4 regions of the Streptomyces sp. NPDC090106 genome follow, and region 1 is predicted to be linked to each of the others. Evidence: riboswitches for the same ligand, from Rfam matches in the RefSeq annotation. Region 1 holds a riboswitch; each other region holds the start of a gene.

Region 1 (4,202 bases):
CGCCGGGTCGGTGCGGGTGGCGAGCCAGACCCAGTCGGCGGTGTCGCCGTTGGTCGTCCAGATCTTCTGCCCGTTGACGACGTACTCGTCGCCCTCGCGCACGGCCCGGGTCTTCAGGGCGGCGAGGTCGGTGCCCGCGTCGGGCTCGCTGTAGCCGATCGCGAAGTCGATCTCGCCGGAGAGGATCTTCGGCAGGAAGTACGCCTTCTGCTCGTCGGTGCCGTACTGCATGATCGTCGGGCCGACGGTGTTCAGCGCCATCAGGGGCAGCGGGACGCCCGCCTGGGCGGCCTCGTCGAAGAAGATGAACTGTTCCATCGCGGTCAGCCCGCGTCCGCCGTACTCCTCGGGCCAGCCCACGCCCAGCCAGCGGTCGGCGCCGAGGCGGCGGACGCTGTCGCGGTAGAAGCGCTTCTGCTCACGCCGTTCGCCGTGCCGGGCCCGTGCCTCGTCGGGAGCCAACTCGGCGAAGTAGGCGCGCAGTTCGGTGCGCAGCCGCTGCTGCTCGGGCGTGTATTCGAGATGCACGGCGCCTCCAGGCTCCCCGGTACCGGTCCGTCCTGTCGGCGCACACGGTAGAACGCGTTCCAGAAATTGGGAATGGCGAGGCGTACGAAAGGCACGCGCGCACGACCCCGGGGCGCGCGAAAGGCCCCCGCCCGGCGGGGGCCTTTCCTGTGGCGCTGCTTCAGTGGGCGACCGGGGTCGCCTGTGCGGCAGCCGCCTCCCGTGCCGGTTTCGGGGCCAGTTGGCGTTCGGCCAGCAGTCCGAAGACCAGACCGAAGGAGGTCCACAAGGTGAACTGGACGGCCAGCGCGGCGAGTCGGTACTGCCACAGCAGCGCCGCCGGGAAGTGCTCCGGCACCTCGCTGAACGACGGCAGGAACGCGTACGCGAGCCCGACGACGAGGACGAAGGCCGCGCCCGCCGCGACGGTCGCGTTCCAGTTGCCCAGACGGGGCGCGAGACGCTTGCCCAGGATGACCGCGCCCACCGTCAGCAGCACGCTGAGGACGATCATCAGGAAGAACAGCGCGGTCCGCTGGTTGAGCGTGTCCGGGTCACCGACGGCCGGCGGGTTGGCCGGGTACTTCAGGAACGGCACGACGTAGACCGAACCGAGGCCGGCCGCGGCGAGCAGCAGCGCGCTCGCCCGCGGTCCGAACCGGCCGATCCGGCCGAGCGCGAAACAGTAGGCGAGCGCGGCGATGCCGCCGAAGGCGATCCCGTAGACGAGAACGCCCGTGGACAGCCCGGCCGTGGACTGGAGGGCGCGGCTGACGAGTTCCTCGCCGCCGTGCTCGTGGGCGTGGGACTCCTCGAAGGCGATCGCCTCGTCGACCCGTGGTTCGCCCAGGAAGTAGGCGACGACGAGAGCGGCCAGGCCCGCGGCGAGACCCGCGAGCATGCCACGTACCAGGAGGTTTCTGACAGTTGCGGAATTCATGCTCAGGTGTGCTTCCTCGTCGCTGTCAGTGGCAGGGGAAGCCGAGCAGATGGCGGGCGTCGTGCACCCACTCGTGAACGCCCTCGCCGGAGACGAGGGAGGTGGCGCCCTGCTCGGCGCCGACGAAGTAGAGCAGGACCAGCATCAGGACGCCGAAGAAGACCGCCCAGGGGGCGATGGCGCCGATCGGCAGTTTGGCGGGTACGGCGGCGGTGCTGGTGGTCGGCTGAGCGACAGACTGCGCCATGGCAGGTGCCTCCTGGGGGAACTCGCGTCCCGTGTCGGTGGTGCACAGGACGACGGGGCGGGTCTGACTCACCCGGCCCGCACCCGTGAGGGCGTGCCCGGCATACAGTGGCGCGACCGTGCCGGAATCCCACCGGCTTCCACCGAACCGTCGTCGATATCGACGAGAAGGTACCGCGTGGGAGGGATACGGCCAAGAGCGCACGGGAGGCGGCCGGGTGCTCACGGGAGGCCGTCCAGGCCGTCAACGAGCGTGCGTGGACCGGAAATCGACCGCGAGAACGGACTCATGACCAGCCAAGTGATGTTGATCTCACCCGCGATCACGGCGGCCCTGCGCGAGGCCAGGTTCGACGACGGCTGCGGCCTCGACCCGTCCGGAGCGCGGCTCGCGCGCTCCGCCGCGGGCACGCTTCCCGCCGCGGAACGGGTGCTGGTCTCCCCCACGGTCCGCTGCCGCGAGACCGCCGCCGCGCTCGGCCTCGACGCCCTGGAGGCGCCGGAGCTGGCCGCCCTGGACGCGGGCCGCTGGCGCGGGGCCTCCCTCGCGGACGTCAGCGCGTCGGAGCCTGCCGAACTGGCCCGCTGGCTCGGCGACCCGGAGGCGGCGCCCCACGGCGGCGAATCGGTACGGGCCCTGTGCGACCGGGTCGGGACCTGGCTCATCGCCCTCGCCCCTCTCTCCGGCCGCACCGTCGCGGTGGCCGAACCGGAGATCGTCCGCGCGGCGGTCGTCCGCGCCCTGGGCGCCCCGGAGTCCGCCTTCTGGCGCACCGACGTCACCCCGCTGACGGCGGTGGAACTGAGCGGGAGGGCGGGCCGGTGGAACGTCCGGGTGGGGAGTCCGCTGCGGGGGGTGTGAGGGGACGGGGCGAGGACCAGGGGCCCGGCCCTCGAGCGGGCGCGGCACGCCATGGCACTTGAGGCGGGCGCCAAGGGCCGGACACCTTGCAGGAGGGGCCGCCGGCCGGGCAGCCGGATGCCTCGGGCCGGGCAGCCGGATGCCTCGGGCCGGGCCGCGGGCGTCCGGCTCCATGAACGGTGCGGCTCGGCCCAGGGCCCCGCTTGGCACCCGAGCCCCAAGCCCGTCGCCAGGCTGCAGGCCAAGCACCCCAAGCGGCCAGGTGCGGTCGGGCCGAGCCGGGCGGTCGGGCACCTACGGCCAGGGTGTCTCGTACCGGGCGCCCTGGCCTCAAGTACCGCCCGGTCAGCGGGCCTTGAGGTGGGTCGCGTCCGCCGCGGCCCTCAGACCAGCGCCGCCATGAAGTCCGTGCACGCCTGCGCGCACTCGCGGCAGGCCTTCGCGGTCTCCACCGCGCCCGAGTGGTCGTCGAGGAGCTGGGCGCACTCCAGGGCCACGGCCCGGCACCATTCCAGTTGGACGCGGATCGCGTGTTCGTCCAGGTGGTTCTCCTCGGACAGGACACGGCAGGTCGCGTCGCAGACCTCGGCGCACATGATGCCCTTGCGCCGCACGAGTTCCTGCTGTTCCGTCCCCTCCGGATCGATGAGGCTCGCCCGCAGCGCGCACGCCCGCGCACACTCGGTGCACGCCTGTGCGCACGCGAAGCGGTCCTCCAGGAACCGGAAGAGCTCCTGTTGGGATGTCGTCGTAGTCACCCCGGGCGGGTAGCCGTCGCGGTGCGCGCCAAACCCCGGGGCCGGGGTTCCTGCGGGCCGGGTTCTCGCGGACCAGGTTCCCGCGGACCGGCTGTCCCGCGGGCCGGTTCGGCCGGGCCGCGAGGGGTACCCGGCGCACCATGAGCACCACATGGATCGAGATGGCGGCAGGCCGGGGCGCCCTGGGCGTCGGGCTGGTCGTGGCGGGCGTGCTGGTCGTGGCGCTGCTGCTCGGCGCGTTCTGGACGGGCGCGCGGGTCCGCAGGCGTGAACTCCCGCCGCCCCGTCCCGAGGAGCAGCCGCGGCTGCCGGAGGGCGGGCCGGTGCGGGAGGTCATGGAGGAGCGGGAGCCCGCCGAGATGCCCAGGAGCGACGAGCGGACGACCCCGCACGAGATGCCCGGCTTCGGCAACAGCCCCACCCGCACGGGACCGGACCCGGACCGGCGGGGGCGCGACTGAACCCGCCGCTCCGGCGAGGGCGCGACAGGACCCCGCCGCTCCGGTGCGGACGCGACTGAGCCCCGCTGCTCCGGTGCGGGCACGGCCGACCCTCGCCGCTCACCCCTCCAGCAGCGGCAGCGGGCCGAAGGTGTGGCTCTCCCACAGGCGGCGGGACGCCTCCTCCGGGTAGGCGGTCACCGTCGGTTCCGTGTCGAGGAGCCGGGTCGCGCGGCGCTCGGTGTCGTAGAGGGGCCAGCCCGGGTCGCCGGTGGCGGCGAAGGAGGTCCAGGCCGTGCGGAAGCGGGCCGAGAGGGCCTCGGCGTCCGGGCCCGGCTCGGGGCCGATGAGGAGGGCGCCGAGGGTCTCGAAGCGGCCGAACGTCAACGGGATGTCTAGGCCGTGGCAGGCGCCGAGCACACCGCCGTCCACGGGGGCGGACCAGGTGA
Region 2 (4,202 bases), on a different contig from region 1:
CGACATGAAGAGCTCCGCGCTGGTGCGGTGGATCAAGTCCTTCAGCGACGAGACCAAGCGGCTCACCGGGCGCCGTCCGGTGATCTACACGACGGCCCACTGGTGGAACAGGTGCACCGGCGGCAGCCGCGCCTTCGCGTCGGATCACGCCCTGTGGATCGCCCGTTACGACGCGGCGGACGCCGGGTCGCTGCCCGCCGGGTGGTCGTTCTGGACGCTCTGGCAGTACGACAACAGCGGCTCTCTGCCGGGTGACCAGAATCTCTTCAACGGCTCCATGGCACAGCTCAAGAGGTTCGCCCGGGGCGCCTAGCCGTGCGACGAACGGACCGCGTGGTTCCGGCGGGAAACGATCAGACCGGAACCAGTCCGTTCGGACACCATGCGGCCCGCCTCAGTTCACCTTCCGTTCATCCAGGTTACCTACGTTCATCCGACCAATGACCTCGAACGATTGCCTGGGTAAATGGAAAACTTCTCGCTGATCCTCGCGATTGTGGTGGTAACCGCACTTGCGTTCGATTTCACGAACGGTTTTCACGACACCGCCAACGCGATGGCCACGACCATCTCGACCGGTGCACTCAAGCCCAAGGTCGCGGTGGCCATGTCCGCCGTGCTGAACCTTGTGGGCGCCTTCCTCTCCGTGGAGGTCGCCAACACGATCTCCAAGGGTCTCGTCGACGAGACCGGCATCCGTCCCGAGGTCATCTTCGCCGCCCTGGTCGGCGCGATCCTCTGGAACCTCCTCACCTGGCTGGTGGGCCTGCCCTCCAGTTCCTCCCACGCCCTCATGGGCGGCCTGATCGGCGCGACCATCGCCTCGGCGGGCGTCGGCGCGGTCCACGGCGACGTCCTCGTCACCAAGGTCCTGATCCCGGCCGTCGTGGCCCCGATCGTCGCCGGTCTCGCGGCCATGCTGGCCACGCGGCTGTCCTACTCGATCGGCAGGAAGGCCGACGGCAAGGCCGCCGCGAAGGGCTACCGCGCGGGCCAGATCGCCTCCGCCGGTCTCGTCTCCCTCGCCCACGGCACCAACGACGCCCAGAAGACGATGGGCATCATCACCCTCGCCCTGGTCGCCGGCGGCGCCGTCGCCCCCGACTCCGACCCGCCGCTGTGGGTCATCCTCTCCGCGGGCATGGCCATCGCCCTCGGCACCTACCTCGGCGGTTGGCGCATCATCCGCACCATGGGCAAGGGCCTGACCGACCTCCAGCCGCAGCAGGGCTTCGCCGCCCAGACCAGCGCGGCGACCGTCATCCTGGCCTCCTCGCACCTCGGCTTCTCCCTGTCCACCACGCACTCCGTCTCCGGATCGGTGATGGGCGCGGGCCTCGGCCGCAAGGGCGGCGTGGTCCGCTGGTCCACCGCCACCCGGATGTTCGTGGCCTGGGGCCTGACCCTCCCGGCGGCGGCCCTGGTCGGCGCGCTCGCCGAGTACGTCACCGGCCTCGGCAGCTGGGGCACCGCGATCGTGGCGGCCTTCCTCATCGGCTCCAGCGCCTGGATCTGGAAGCTCTCCCGCCGCGAGGTCGTCGACCACACCAACGTCAACGACGCCGACGCCGAGCCCGCCGGTGTCGTCACCACGGCGATCGCCGCGGTCACCCCGCCGCCCACCGGCGACCTGACCGCCACGATCCCGGCCCCCGCGGCCACCGAACCCACCCCGTCGCAGGCCACGGCCTGACCCCCACCAGGCAACCCAAGGAAGCGCATCATGGAAATCGACTGGGCGGCACTCGGCTCCGTCTTCGGCGTCAGCCTCGTGGTCACCGTGGCTCTGGTGGCCCTCTTCACCCTCGGCGTGATGGGCCTGTCCCGCCAGGAGCGGGCCGTCGCACAGGGCGGCACCGCCGCCCTCGCGGTCACCGGCGCCTACGCCTGCTTCGCCGCCTGCGCGGCGGCGGTCGGCTACGGCATCTACCTGATCGTGGCCTGACACCCGGCAGCGTTCCCGTCCGCCCTGTCCGGTCCCCTTCCCGGGGACCGGACAGGGCGGACCTCTGTGTGCCCACCGGGGCGGGAAACATGCCGTGAGCCGGTCGCCGCGAGCCCGTCGTCACGGTGCCGGTGTGGGGTTGTCCACACTCCGCTCCCGCAGGTCAACGGCAAGTTGACGGCCGTTCCGGGGGCGTGGTGGACTTCCGGGGCCATGTACGGCGGCAGAAGAGGAAGCCGGTGCGAATCCGGCGCGGTCCCGCCACTGTCACCGGGGTAGACACCCCCGGGAGCCAGGAACTCTCACCGCCGGTCTCGTCGAACCAGGGCGTGGACACCCTGAGTGAGGACATATCGCGATGTTCGCCTGCCGACCGAACCCTGTGACCGGACCGTCCCGCGCACTCCCGATCGGCTGAACCGGTGCGTGCCGATCGCGTCTTCGCGTACGGCGCCGCCGCCGGCCTCCTCGGTGACCTGCTGCTCGGCGATCCCCGCCGGGGGCATCCGGTCGCCGCGTTCGGGCGGGCCGCGGGAGCCGTGGAGCGGGTGCTGTGGCGGGACCACCGCGGGTGGGGCGCCCTGCACACCGCCGTGTGCGCCGGGAGCGCCGTCGCCCTCGGGGCCGTGGCCGAGCGGGCCGTGCGCCCCTCCCGTGCCGCCTCCGTCGCCCTGACCGCCGCCGCCACCTGGGCCGTCGTCGGGGGGACCTCCCTCGCGCGCGAGGCCCGGGTCGTCGGGCGGGCGCTGGACGCCGGGGACGTCGACGCGGCCCGGGCCCGGCTGCCCCATCTGTGCGGGCGCGACCCGCAGGCGCTCGACTCCGACGGGATCGCCCGCGCCGTCGTCGAGTCCGTCGCCGAGAACACCTCCGACGCCGTCGTCGGCGCGCTCGTGTGGGGAGCCGTCGGCGGGGTGCCGGGGCTGCTCGGGTTCCGGGCCGTCAACACCCTCGACGCGATGGTCGGCCACCGCTCCGAACGGTACCTGCGGTACGGCTGGGCGTCCGCGCGCCTGGACGACGTGGCCGGCTGGCCGGGGGCGCGGCTGACCGCCGTGCTGGCCGCGCTCGGCGGGGACGACCGCCGGGGCGCCGTCCGCGCCTGGCGCCAGGACGCCGCCAAGCACCCGAGCCCCAACGCCGGCCCCGTGGAGGCCTCGTTCGCGGGCGCCCTCGGCGTACGGCTCGGCGGGACGCTCTCCTACGCGGGGCGCGTCGAGCACCGGCCCGTACTCAACGGCGAGGGGCGGGCCGTCGCCTCGTACGACATCGAACGCGCCGTACGGCTGTCGCGGCGCGTCGGGCTGCTGGCGCTCGGGGTGAGCGTCGCCGGGCGGGCTCTGCTGAAGGGGCGCAAGGGATGAGCGGGAGCTTGGGCGGGGGGCTGCTCGTCGCGGGGACCACCTCCGACGCCGGGAAGAGCGTCGTCACCGCCGGGATCTGCCGGTGGCTGGTGCGGCAGGGGGTGAAGGTCGCCCCGTTCAAGGCGCAGAACATGTCCCTCAACTCGTTCGTGACGCGCGAGGGCGCCGAGATCGGGCGGGCGCAGGCCATGCAGGCCCAGGCCTGCCGGATCGAACCGTCCGCGCTGATGAACCCCGTGCTGCTCAAGCCCGGCGGCGACCAGAGCAGCCAGGTCGTGCTGATGGGCAAGCCCGTCGGGGAGATGAGCGCGCGCGGCTACCACGGCGGACGGCAGCAGCGGTTGCTGGGGACGGTCCTGGACTGCCTGGCCGAACTGCGGGGCACGTACGACGCGGTGATCTGCGAGGGCGCCGGGTCCCCCGCCGAGATCAACCTGCGGCGCACCGACATCGTCAACATGGGCATCGCCCGCAACGCCGGGCTGCCCGTCCTCGTTGTCGGGGACATCGACCGGGGCGGGGTCTTCGCCTCCTTCTTCGGAACCGTCGCCCTGCTGTCGCCGGAGGACCAGCGGCTCGTCGCCGGGTTCCTCGTCAACAAGTTCCGGGGCGACGTCGGGCTCCTCGAACCCGGCCTCGACATGCTCCACGGACTCACCGGACGGCACACCTACGGGGTGCTGCCGTTCCGGCACGGGCTCGGCATCGACGAGGAGGACGGGCTGCGCATCTCGCTGCGCGGCACCGTGCGCGAGTCGAACGTCGCCCCGCCCCACGGCGAGGACGTGCTGCGGATCGCCGTCTGCGCCGTCCCCCTGATGTCCAACTTCACCGACATCGACGCGCTGGCCGCCGAACCCGGCGTCGTCGTGCGGTTCGTGGACCGGCCCGAG
Region 3 (4,202 bases), on a different contig from region 1:
AGGATCTTGCCGAGGACGCCGTCGCGCTGCTCCTCGTAGGTGAAGTCGCGCGCGACCGTGATCGCCGCGTCCCACACCATCATCGCGCCGAGCGCCTGCGCCAGGACGCTCCAGGAGTACGGGGAGCCGTTCTCGGAGGAGATGACGCGGGCGATCTCCTCGTGCCGGACGAGGATGCCGTCCTTGATGCGGGTGACGACCTCGATCCGCTCGTCCAACGACAGCCGGGGCCAGGGCCCTTCGTCGAACGCCCGCCGCGCGGCGGCCACCGCGCGGTCCACGTCCCCGGGCGCGGCGTGCGGCACCCGCCCGATGACCTCCTCGGTGTGCGGGGAGATCACCTCGATGACGTCCGGGCCGAGGGGGTCGGTCAACTCCCCGCCGATGAAAAGCTGTCCGTGTTCCACGAGCTCGGTCATCGCCGACCGCCTCCCCGGGAGCTGACTCTGACGGTTCATCAGATTCTGAGATACCGGAACTGATACCAGTTCCACTCGGATGAGTCCACAGACCTCACACCGGTTCACCGTGCCGCCGGAGCCGGTCCGAGTAGGTGACTGGGGCTCCCACAGGAACCCGTTCTAGTTATAGTGACGGGAACGCGGAGACGGGGGAACCCATGTCACAGCCCAGGCCCACGGTCGGCGACCACGGTGGGGGTGTCCGGTCCCTCAGGGTCCCCATCCCGGACAACCCGCTCGGCCACACACTCGTCTACGTCGTCGACACCGACCGGGGTCCGGTGCTGATCGACACGGGCTGGGACGACCCCGCGTCCTGGGACACCCTCGCGGCCGGTCTCGCCGCGTGCGGCACCGCGCCCGGCGAGATCCACGGCGTGGTGATCACCCACCACCACCCCGACCACCACGGCCTGTCCGGCAAGGTGCGGGACGCCTCCGGCGCCTGGATCGCGATGCACGAGGCCGACGCCGCCATCGTCCGCCGCACCCGCGAGACCCGGTCCGAGCGCTGGTACACCTACATGACCGCGAAGCTGACGGCCGCCGGCGCCCCGGAGGAGCACATCGCGCCCCTGCGCTCGCCCCGCCCGCGCCGCCTCCCCGGCTTCTCCCCCGCCCTGCCCGACCGCGAGATCGTCCCCGGCGAGACGCTGCCGCTGCCCGGCCGGCGGCTGCGCGCGATCTGGACCCCGGGCCACACGCCGGGCCATGTCTGCCTGCACCTGGAGGAGGACCACCCGGAACGGCTCCCCGGCAACGGGCGCCTGTTCTCCGGCGACCACCTGCTGCCCGAGATCACCCCGCACATCGGCCTCTACGAGGACCCCGACGACGCCACCGTCACCGACCCCCTCGGCGACTACCTCGACTCCCTGGAACGCGTCGGCCGCCTCGCCCCCGCCGAGGTGCTCCCCGCCCACCAGCACGCCTTCCCCGACGCCCCGTCCCGCGTACGGGAGTTGCTCGCCCACCACGAGGAACGCCTCACCGGCCTGCACACCCTCCTGGCCCGGCCCCTCACCCCCTGGCAGCTGGCCGAGCGCATGGAGTGGAACCGCCCCTGGTCCGACATCCCCTACGCCTCACGCACCATCGCCGTCTCGGAGGCGGAGGCCCACGTCCGCCGCCTGGTCAAACTGGGCCGCGCGGAGGCGGTCGCGGGGAGCGACCCGGTGACGTACGTGGCGGTGTGAGGGCACCGGGCGCGCACCTACCCGAAGCCGTGCCTCCGGGGCCCGCTCACAGGGGGCTCCCAGGCGCGTCGGCACGGCCCGGTACAGTGACCGGGTCGTCATCACACCCGTACGGGGGAAAGCCGGTGCAATTCCGGCGCTGACCCGCAACCGTGAGCCGCCCGCGAACCAGGGGCGGCGAGCCGGATCGCCCCGTGCGGTGCTCATGACCGGCTCACGCGCGTCGGCAACCGGCCGGCGCACGGCACCGTCGAGGTCTACGGGGCCGAGCCGCCCGGGGTCGTCCCGTGCTGCCCGGCTCCCCCGCAGGGAGAGGCATCCGCCGATCATGAACGTCCGCCGCAGCGCCGCGGCCCTGGCCGCCACCGCCGTGCTCGCCACGGCCGCCCCGGCCGTGGCCGCGTCCCCCTCCCCCTCGCCCTCCACAGCCGTCCCGGACGGCCTGTACGGCTCGGCGGACCCGACGTACGACGGCGTGTGGCGGCAGTCGCTGACCCTGCTCGCGCAGCGGGAGCAGGGTGTCGAGCCGGCCGCGACGGCGGTGGACTGGCTCGTCGGCCAGCAGTGCGCGAACGGCGCCTTCCCCGCGTTCCGCGCCGACCCCGCCCAGGCGTGCGACGCGAAGGTCATGGTCGACACCAACAGCACGGCCGTCGCGGCGCAGGCCCTCGCCGGGAACGACAAGGCGGTGTCCAAGGCCCTCGCCTGGCTGCGGTCGGTCCAGAACACCGACGGCGGCTGGGGCTACACCGAGGGCGGGGCCAGCGACGCGAACTCCACGTCCGTCGTCATCGGCGCGTTCCGCTCCGCCGGACGGTCGGTCACGGAGGTCGAGAAGGACGGGCACACCCCCTCGGACGCCCTGCTGGAGCTCGCCCTGCCCTGCACGGGCGACGGCGCGGGCGCCTTCGCCTACCAGCCCGGCAAGAAGGGCGAGCTCACCGCCAACGCGGACGCCACGGCCGCGGCCGTGCTGAGCGCCTTCGGCGGACAGCCGGGGGCCGTGGTGCCCGGCGCCGACCAGGCCTCCACGTCCTGCGCGAAGCCCGGCGACCTCACGCGGGCCGCCCGCAACGGCGCCGCGTACCTCGTCGGCGCGATGGGCGAGGACGCCCACCTCATGTCGGCGCTGCCCGGCTCCGAGGACCAGCCGGACTTCGGCAACACCGCCGACGCGGTCGTCGCCCTGTCCGCCGCCGGCTTCACGAGCGAGGCCGCCGCCTCCGCCCGCTGGCTCGCGGCCAACTCCCTCGAATGGGCCGGGCAGAGCGGCCCCGCCGCCTACGCCCAGCTCGTCTTCGCCGCCCGCGCCGCCGGCCTGGACCCGCGCGCCTTCGGCGGCGAGGACCTGATCGCGCTGCTCGACGCGACCGGCCCGAAGCCGGCGAGCGTGCCCGCCGCGAAGGGGACCGGCGCCGCCGGGGACAAGGAGAAGGACAAGAAGGAGGACGAGGACGGCGGGGGCGTCGGCGTCTGGTGGATCGTCGGCGTCGGACTCGTCGGCGGCATCGGCATCGGCTTCCTCCTCAGCGGGCGCACCAGGAAGCGGCAGCCGTGATCCGCCGGGTCCTCGCACCCGTCCTGGCCGCGCTCGTCCTCGTGACCGGCGCCGCCCAGGCGGCCCAGGCCACCGGCTACCGCTACTGGTCGTTCTGGGACCGCGCCGGCACCGCCTGGACGTACGCGACCCAGGGCCCGGCGACCGCCGTGCCGTCCGACGGCGACGTCCAGGGCTTCCGGTTCGCGGTCAGCGAGGACTCCTCCGAGGCGACGACACCGCGCACGGCGGACTTCGCGGACCTCTGCGCGGACACCCCCGCGCGGGACGGCCGCAAGCGCGTCGCGCTCGTCCTCGACTTCGGTACGGCGGCGGACGCCCCGGCGGGCGAGACCCCGCCCGCGCTCCGCACCGCGTGCGCGTCGGTGGCCGAGGACGCGACGACCGCGGAGGCCCTCGCCTCGGTCGCGAAGCCCCTGCGCTACGACACCAACGCCCTGCTGTGCGCGATCTCCGGGTACCCGGAGTCGGGCTGCGGCGAGCAGGTGGCGCACCAGGACGGCGACAGGACCGACCGGAAGAAGGCCGCGTCGGAGGAACCCGGCCCGTCCGTGGGCCTGTTCGCGGGCGTCGCGGCGGTGGCGGTGCTGGGCGGGGCGGCGGTGTGGCAGGCGAGGCGTCGCAGACATGCCCGCTGAGCCGCGGCGGCCCGCGCCCGACTCCCCGCACCCCGGGGCCTGGTGGCTCTGGGCCCTGTCCCTCGGCGTCGCGGCGACCCGCACCACCAACCCGCTGCTGCTCGCCCTCCTCATGGCGACCTCCGGGTACGTGGTCGCGGCCCGCCGCCCCGACGCCCCCTGGGCCCGCTCCTACGGCGCGTTCGTGAAGCTGGCCCTCGCCGTCCTGCTCATCCGTCTCGTCTTCGCCGTCACCCTCGGCTCACCGCTGCCGGGCACGCATGTGATCGTCACGCTGCCCGAAGTCCCGCTCCCCGCCTGGGCGCAGGGCATCCGGCTGGGCGGCCGGGTCACCGCCGAGACGCTCACC
Region 4 (4,202 bases), on a different contig from region 1:
GCCCCGCGAGGAGCCCCGGCGAGGGCCCGCCGGCACCCCGCCGAGGCGTCGAGGGCCCCGGCGGGGAGGGTGTCCCGGCGGCTCCCGCCGTGTCAACGGGCCGTGAGTTCACCCCTCACCGTGCGCGCGGCGGCGACCAGGTTCTCCAGCGAGGCCCGGGTCTCCGGCCAGCCCCGGGTCTTCAGCCCGCAGTCGGGGTTGACCCACAGCCGCTCGGCGGGGATCGCCGCCAGCCCGGTCCGCAGCAGCTCCGCCGCCTCCCCGGCGCTCGGCACGCGCGGCGAGTGGATGTCGTACACGCCGGGTCCCGCCTCCCGCGGATAGCCGTGCGCGGCCAGCTCCCGGGCCACCTGCATATGGGAGCGGGCGGCCTCCAGGCTGATCACGTCGGCGTCGAGGTCGTCGATGGCCCCGACGACGTCACCGAACTCGGCGTAGCACATGTGGGTGTGGATCTGGGTGTCCGGCCGCACCCCGGCGGTCGTCAGCCGGAACGCCTCCGTCGCCCACGCGAGGTAGGCGGCGTGGTCGGCGGCGCGCGGCGGCAGCGTCTCCCGCAGCGCGGGCTCGTCGACCTGGATCACGGAGGTCCCCGCCGCCTCCAGGTCGGCGACCTCGTCCCGCAGCGCGAGCGCGACCTGCCGGGCCGTCTCGGCGAGCGGCTGGTCGTCCCGGACGAAGGACCAGGCGAGCATGGTGACCGGCCCGGTCAGCATGCCCTTGACCGGCCGTGAGGTCAGCGACCGGGCGTACGACGTCCAGCGCACCGTCATCGGTCCGGGGCGGGAGATGTCACCGGCGAGGACCGGCGGGCGGACGTACCGGGTGCCGTAGGACTGGACCCAGCCGTGGCGGGTGGCGAGGTAGCCGGTCAGCTGCTCGGCGAAGTACTGGACCATGTCGTTGCGTTCGGGTTCGCCGTGCACGAGGACGTCCACGCCGGCCTTCTCCTGGAAGGCGATCACCTCGCCGATCTCCGCCCTGATGCGCTCCTCGTAGGCGGCGGTGTCGATCCGGCCCGCCCTCAAGTCGGCTCGGGCGGTGCGCAGTTCGGCGGTCTGCGGGAACGAGCCGATGGTCGTGACGGGCAGCGGCGGCAGCCCGAGCCGCTCCCGCTGGGCGGCGGCCCGCTCGGCGTACGGCTGCGCGCGGCGGGTGTCGTCCCCGGTCACGGCGGAGGCACGGGACCTGACCGCCGGGTCGTGGGTGAGCGGGGAGGCGGCGCGGGAGGCCAGCACGGCGCGGTTCGCGGCCAGTTCGGCGGTGATGGCGGCGGTCCCGCGGCTCAGGCCCCGGGCGAGGGTGACGATCTCGGCGGTCTTCTGCCGGGCGAAGGCGAGCCAGCGCAGGATCTGCGGGTCGATGTCCTTCTCGGCCGCCGTGTCCAGGGGAACGTGCAGCAGCGAGCAGGACGCGGCCACGTCCACCCGGTCGGCGAGCCCCAGCAGGGTGCCGAGCACGGAGAGGGACTTCGCCAGGTCGTTCACCCAGACGTTGCGGCCGTCGACGACCCCGGCCACCAGCCGCTTGCCGGGCAGTCCGCCGACCGCCGCCAGGTCGTCCAGGTTGGCGGCGCCGGACCCCGTCAGGTCCAGGGCGAGTCCCTCCACGGGTGCCTGGGCCAGCACCGGCAGGGCCTCGCCGAGCCGGTCGAAGTAGGAGGCGACCAGCAGCTTGGGCCGGTCGCCCGCCGGGATGCCGCCCAGGTCCCGGTAGGCGCGGGCCGCCGCGTTCAGCTCCGCCGGGGTGCGGTCCTGCACCAGGGCGGGCTCGTCGAGCTGCACCCACTCGGCGCCCGCCGCGCGCAGGTCGGCGAGGACCTCGGCGTACACCGGCAGCAGCCGGTCCAGCAGGGTCAGCGGCTCGAAGTCCGCGGGGGCGCCGGGCGCGGGCTTGGCGAGCAGCAGATAGGTCACCGGCCCCACCAGGACCGGCCGGGCGGTGAGACCGAGGGCGAGGGCCTCCCGCAACTCCGCAACCTGCTGCGCCGGTTCGGCGGCGAAGACGGTGTCCGGGCCCAACTCGGGCACCAGATAGTGGTAGTTGGTGTCGAACCACTTCGTCATCTCCAGCGGAGCGACGTCCTGCGTGCCGCGCGCCATGGCGAAGTACCCGTCCAGCGCGTCGGCTTCGACGGCCGCCCGGTGCCGCTCCGGGACCGCACCGACCATGACGGTGGTGTCCAGGACGTGGTCGTAGAGCGAGAAGTCGCCGGTCGGCACCTCGTCGATGCCCGCCCCGGTGAGCCGCCGCCAGTTCGCGGCGCGCAACTCGGCCGCGGTCGCACGGAGTTCGGCGGCGCCGACGCGGCCCTTCCAATAGCCTTCGACGGCCCGCTTCAGCTCCCGGCCGGGGCCCTGCCGGGGGTGGCCGTACACGGTGGCCCGTACGGTCGTCCGCCCGCTCGTCGCGGTGCCGGTCATGCTGCTGGTCACGGAGATCTCCTTCGCGAGACGATTCCCTGAGATCCCGGCGACGGGACGAGGACGCGAAGGGGTGAGTGCCCGGCGGCCGAAGCCACCGGGTTCCGCACGCCGACCCGCCCACGAGGTCACCGGGACACCGCGCGCGAGTGCTTCGCGCCCGGGCAGCCGGCAGGTCTTCGGACTCGCGGGCACGTCCTCGCGCATCTCACCGAGGACACCTACTGGCCGTCGCTTCCCAGGCCCGTTGTCCGGACCCAGTGCGTATGACGGCGCTCGTTCCCACTCACCGCTGCGGGGCAGTCCCGGAATCTCACCGGGTTCCCTCTTACGACGCCCCGCCTGGCGGACGGGGCGAACCAGCTGCACGGGCCACCTTAGTCAGTGCGCGACCGCCACCGCAGCCACCTTCTCCCCGGGAGCCGTGGTGCGGCGTACGCCGACGACCGCCGTCAACGCGCCCAGCACGCACAGCACACCCGCGACCAGGACGGACGTGTGGACGCCGTTCATGAACGCCTGGTGACTGCCCTCGACGACCGCGGACCTGAGCTGCTCGGGCATCTCGTCCGACACCGGCGCCACGCCCATCGCCACGGCGTCCTTCGCCTCGGCGAGCCCCTCGGCGGCGGCCGACGGGACCCCGGCGGAGGTGAGTTCGCCGCTCAGGGTGGACCCGACGCGACCGCTGATCAGGGAGACCAGCACCGAGGTGCCGAGCGCGCCGCCGATCTGGAGGGCCGTCGCCTGGAGGCCGCCCGCCACACCGCCGTCCTTCACCGGGGCGTTGCCGACGATCGCGTCCGAGGACGACGACATCACCATGCCGACACCGAGCCCGAGCGCGATGAACGGCGGCCACATCGTGGCGTACGACGAGTCGGCGCTCCAGCTCAGCATCGTGAAGCAGGCGGCGCCCTGGAGCACCATGCCGAGCGGCATCGTCAGCCGGGGCCCGAACCGGTCGGTGAGCGCCGCGCCCAGCGGGGAGGCGACGACCGAGGCGAGGCTCAGCGGCAGGGTCCGCACCCCGGCCTCCACGGGGCTGAAGCCGCGCACGTTCTGGAGGTAGAGCATGACGAAGAAGATCACGCCGAGCAGGACGAAGAAGTTCAGCGCGGTGATGACGGTGCCGATGGTGAGCGCCGGGTTGCGGAACAGCCGCATCGGCAGGAGCGGGGACGCCACCCGGGTCTCGTACCAGCCGAAGACCAGCACCAGGGCCAGGCCCGCCCCGATCGAGCCGAGCGTGCCGCCCGAGGTCCAGCCCCAGGTCTCGCCCTTGACGACGCCGAAGACGAGCGCGAGCAGACCGAGCGCGAGCAGGACCACCCCGGCGATGTCGAACTTCTCGTCCGCGGCGGCGGCGTTCTTGCTCTGCGGCAGCACGAGCGCGCTGAACACGAGAGCGGCGACACCGATCGGGGCGTTGATGTAGAAGACCGACTCCCAGTTCACGTGCTGCACGAGCAGTCCGCCGACGATCGGGCCGAGCGCGGTGGAGACCGAGGAGACCATCGCCCAGATGCCGACCGCCATGCCGAACTTCCGCGGCGGGAACACCGCCCGGAGCATGCCGAGGGTGTTCGGCATCAGCAGGGCGCCGAAGAAGCCCTGGAGGGCGCGGAAGGCGATGACACCGGTGATCGAACCGGACAGTCCGATCGCCACGGAGGAGAGGGTGAAGCCCGCGACGCCGATCAGGTAGAACGTGCGGCGCCCGAAGCGGTCGCCGAGCTTGCCGCCGAGGATCAGCGCGCCGGCGAGCGCGAGGAGGTA

The links. A riboswitch is a leader RNA that binds a small molecule or an ion and turns the genes downstream of it on or off. The one in region 1 is predicted to bind cobalamin.
Region 2: it holds a riboswitch for cobalamin, as region 1 does, so the genes downstream of both, ACIPSE_RS19930 (cobalamin biosynthesis protein) here and ACIPSE_RS30850 (CbtB-domain containing protein) in region 1, are expected to answer to the same signal.
Region 3: it holds a riboswitch for cobalamin, as region 1 does, so the genes downstream of both, ACIPSE_RS17180 (prenyltransferase/squalene oxidase repeat-containing protein) here and ACIPSE_RS30850 (CbtB-domain containing protein) in region 1, are expected to answer to the same signal.
Region 4: it holds a riboswitch for cobalamin, as region 1 does, so the genes downstream of both, metE (5-methyltetrahydropteroyltriglutamate--homocysteine S-methyltransferase) here and ACIPSE_RS30850 (CbtB-domain containing protein) in region 1, are expected to answer to the same signal.

Annotation. Positions count from the first base shown of each region.
Region 1 is NZ_JBIVDS010000010.1:247,359-251,560, reverse strand. Features, by position in the region: gene ACIPSE_RS30860 (acyl-CoA dehydrogenase family protein) at 1-528, opposite strand, end outside; gene ACIPSE_RS30855 (CbtA family protein) at 689-1,447, opposite strand; gene ACIPSE_RS30850 (CbtB-domain containing protein) at 1,473-1,694, opposite strand; cobalamin riboswitch at 1,733-1,887, opposite strand; gene ACIPSE_RS30845 (histidine phosphatase family protein) at 1,983-2,555, shown strand; gene ACIPSE_RS30840 (ferredoxin) at 2,939-3,313, opposite strand; gene ACIPSE_RS30835 (DUF6479 family protein) at 3,454-3,774, shown strand; gene ACIPSE_RS30830 (carboxylesterase/lipase family protein) at 3,874-4,202, opposite strand, start outside.
Region 2 is NZ_JBIVDS010000005.1:638,804-643,005, reverse strand. Features, by position in the region: gene ACIPSE_RS19945 (lysozyme) at 1-313, shown strand, start outside; gene ACIPSE_RS19940 (anion permease) at 467-1,693, shown strand; gene ACIPSE_RS19935 (hypothetical protein) at 1,724-1,945, shown strand; cobalamin riboswitch at 2,126-2,268, shown strand; gene ACIPSE_RS19930 (cobalamin biosynthesis protein) at 2,368-3,309, shown strand; gene ACIPSE_RS19925 (cobyric acid synthase) at 3,306-4,202, shown strand, end outside.
Region 3 is NZ_JBIVDS010000005.1:27,819-32,020, reverse strand. Features, by position in the region: gene ACIPSE_RS17190 (aldehyde dehydrogenase) at 1-419, opposite strand, end outside; gene ACIPSE_RS17185 (MBL fold metallo-hydrolase) at 620-1,657, shown strand; cobalamin riboswitch at 1,733-1,867, shown strand; gene ACIPSE_RS17180 (prenyltransferase/squalene oxidase repeat-containing protein) at 1,986-3,215, shown strand; gene ACIPSE_RS17175 (SCO2322 family protein) at 3,212-3,853, shown strand; gene ACIPSE_RS17170 (CbiQ family ECF transporter T component) at 3,843-4,202, shown strand, end outside.
Region 4 is NZ_JBIVDS010000006.1:416-4,617, forward strand. Features, by position in the region: gene metE (5-methyltetrahydropteroyltriglutamate--homocysteine S-methyltransferase) at 93-2,423, opposite strand; cobalamin riboswitch at 2,576-2,802, opposite strand; gene ACIPSE_RS20300 (MFS transporter) at 2,805-4,202, opposite strand, start outside.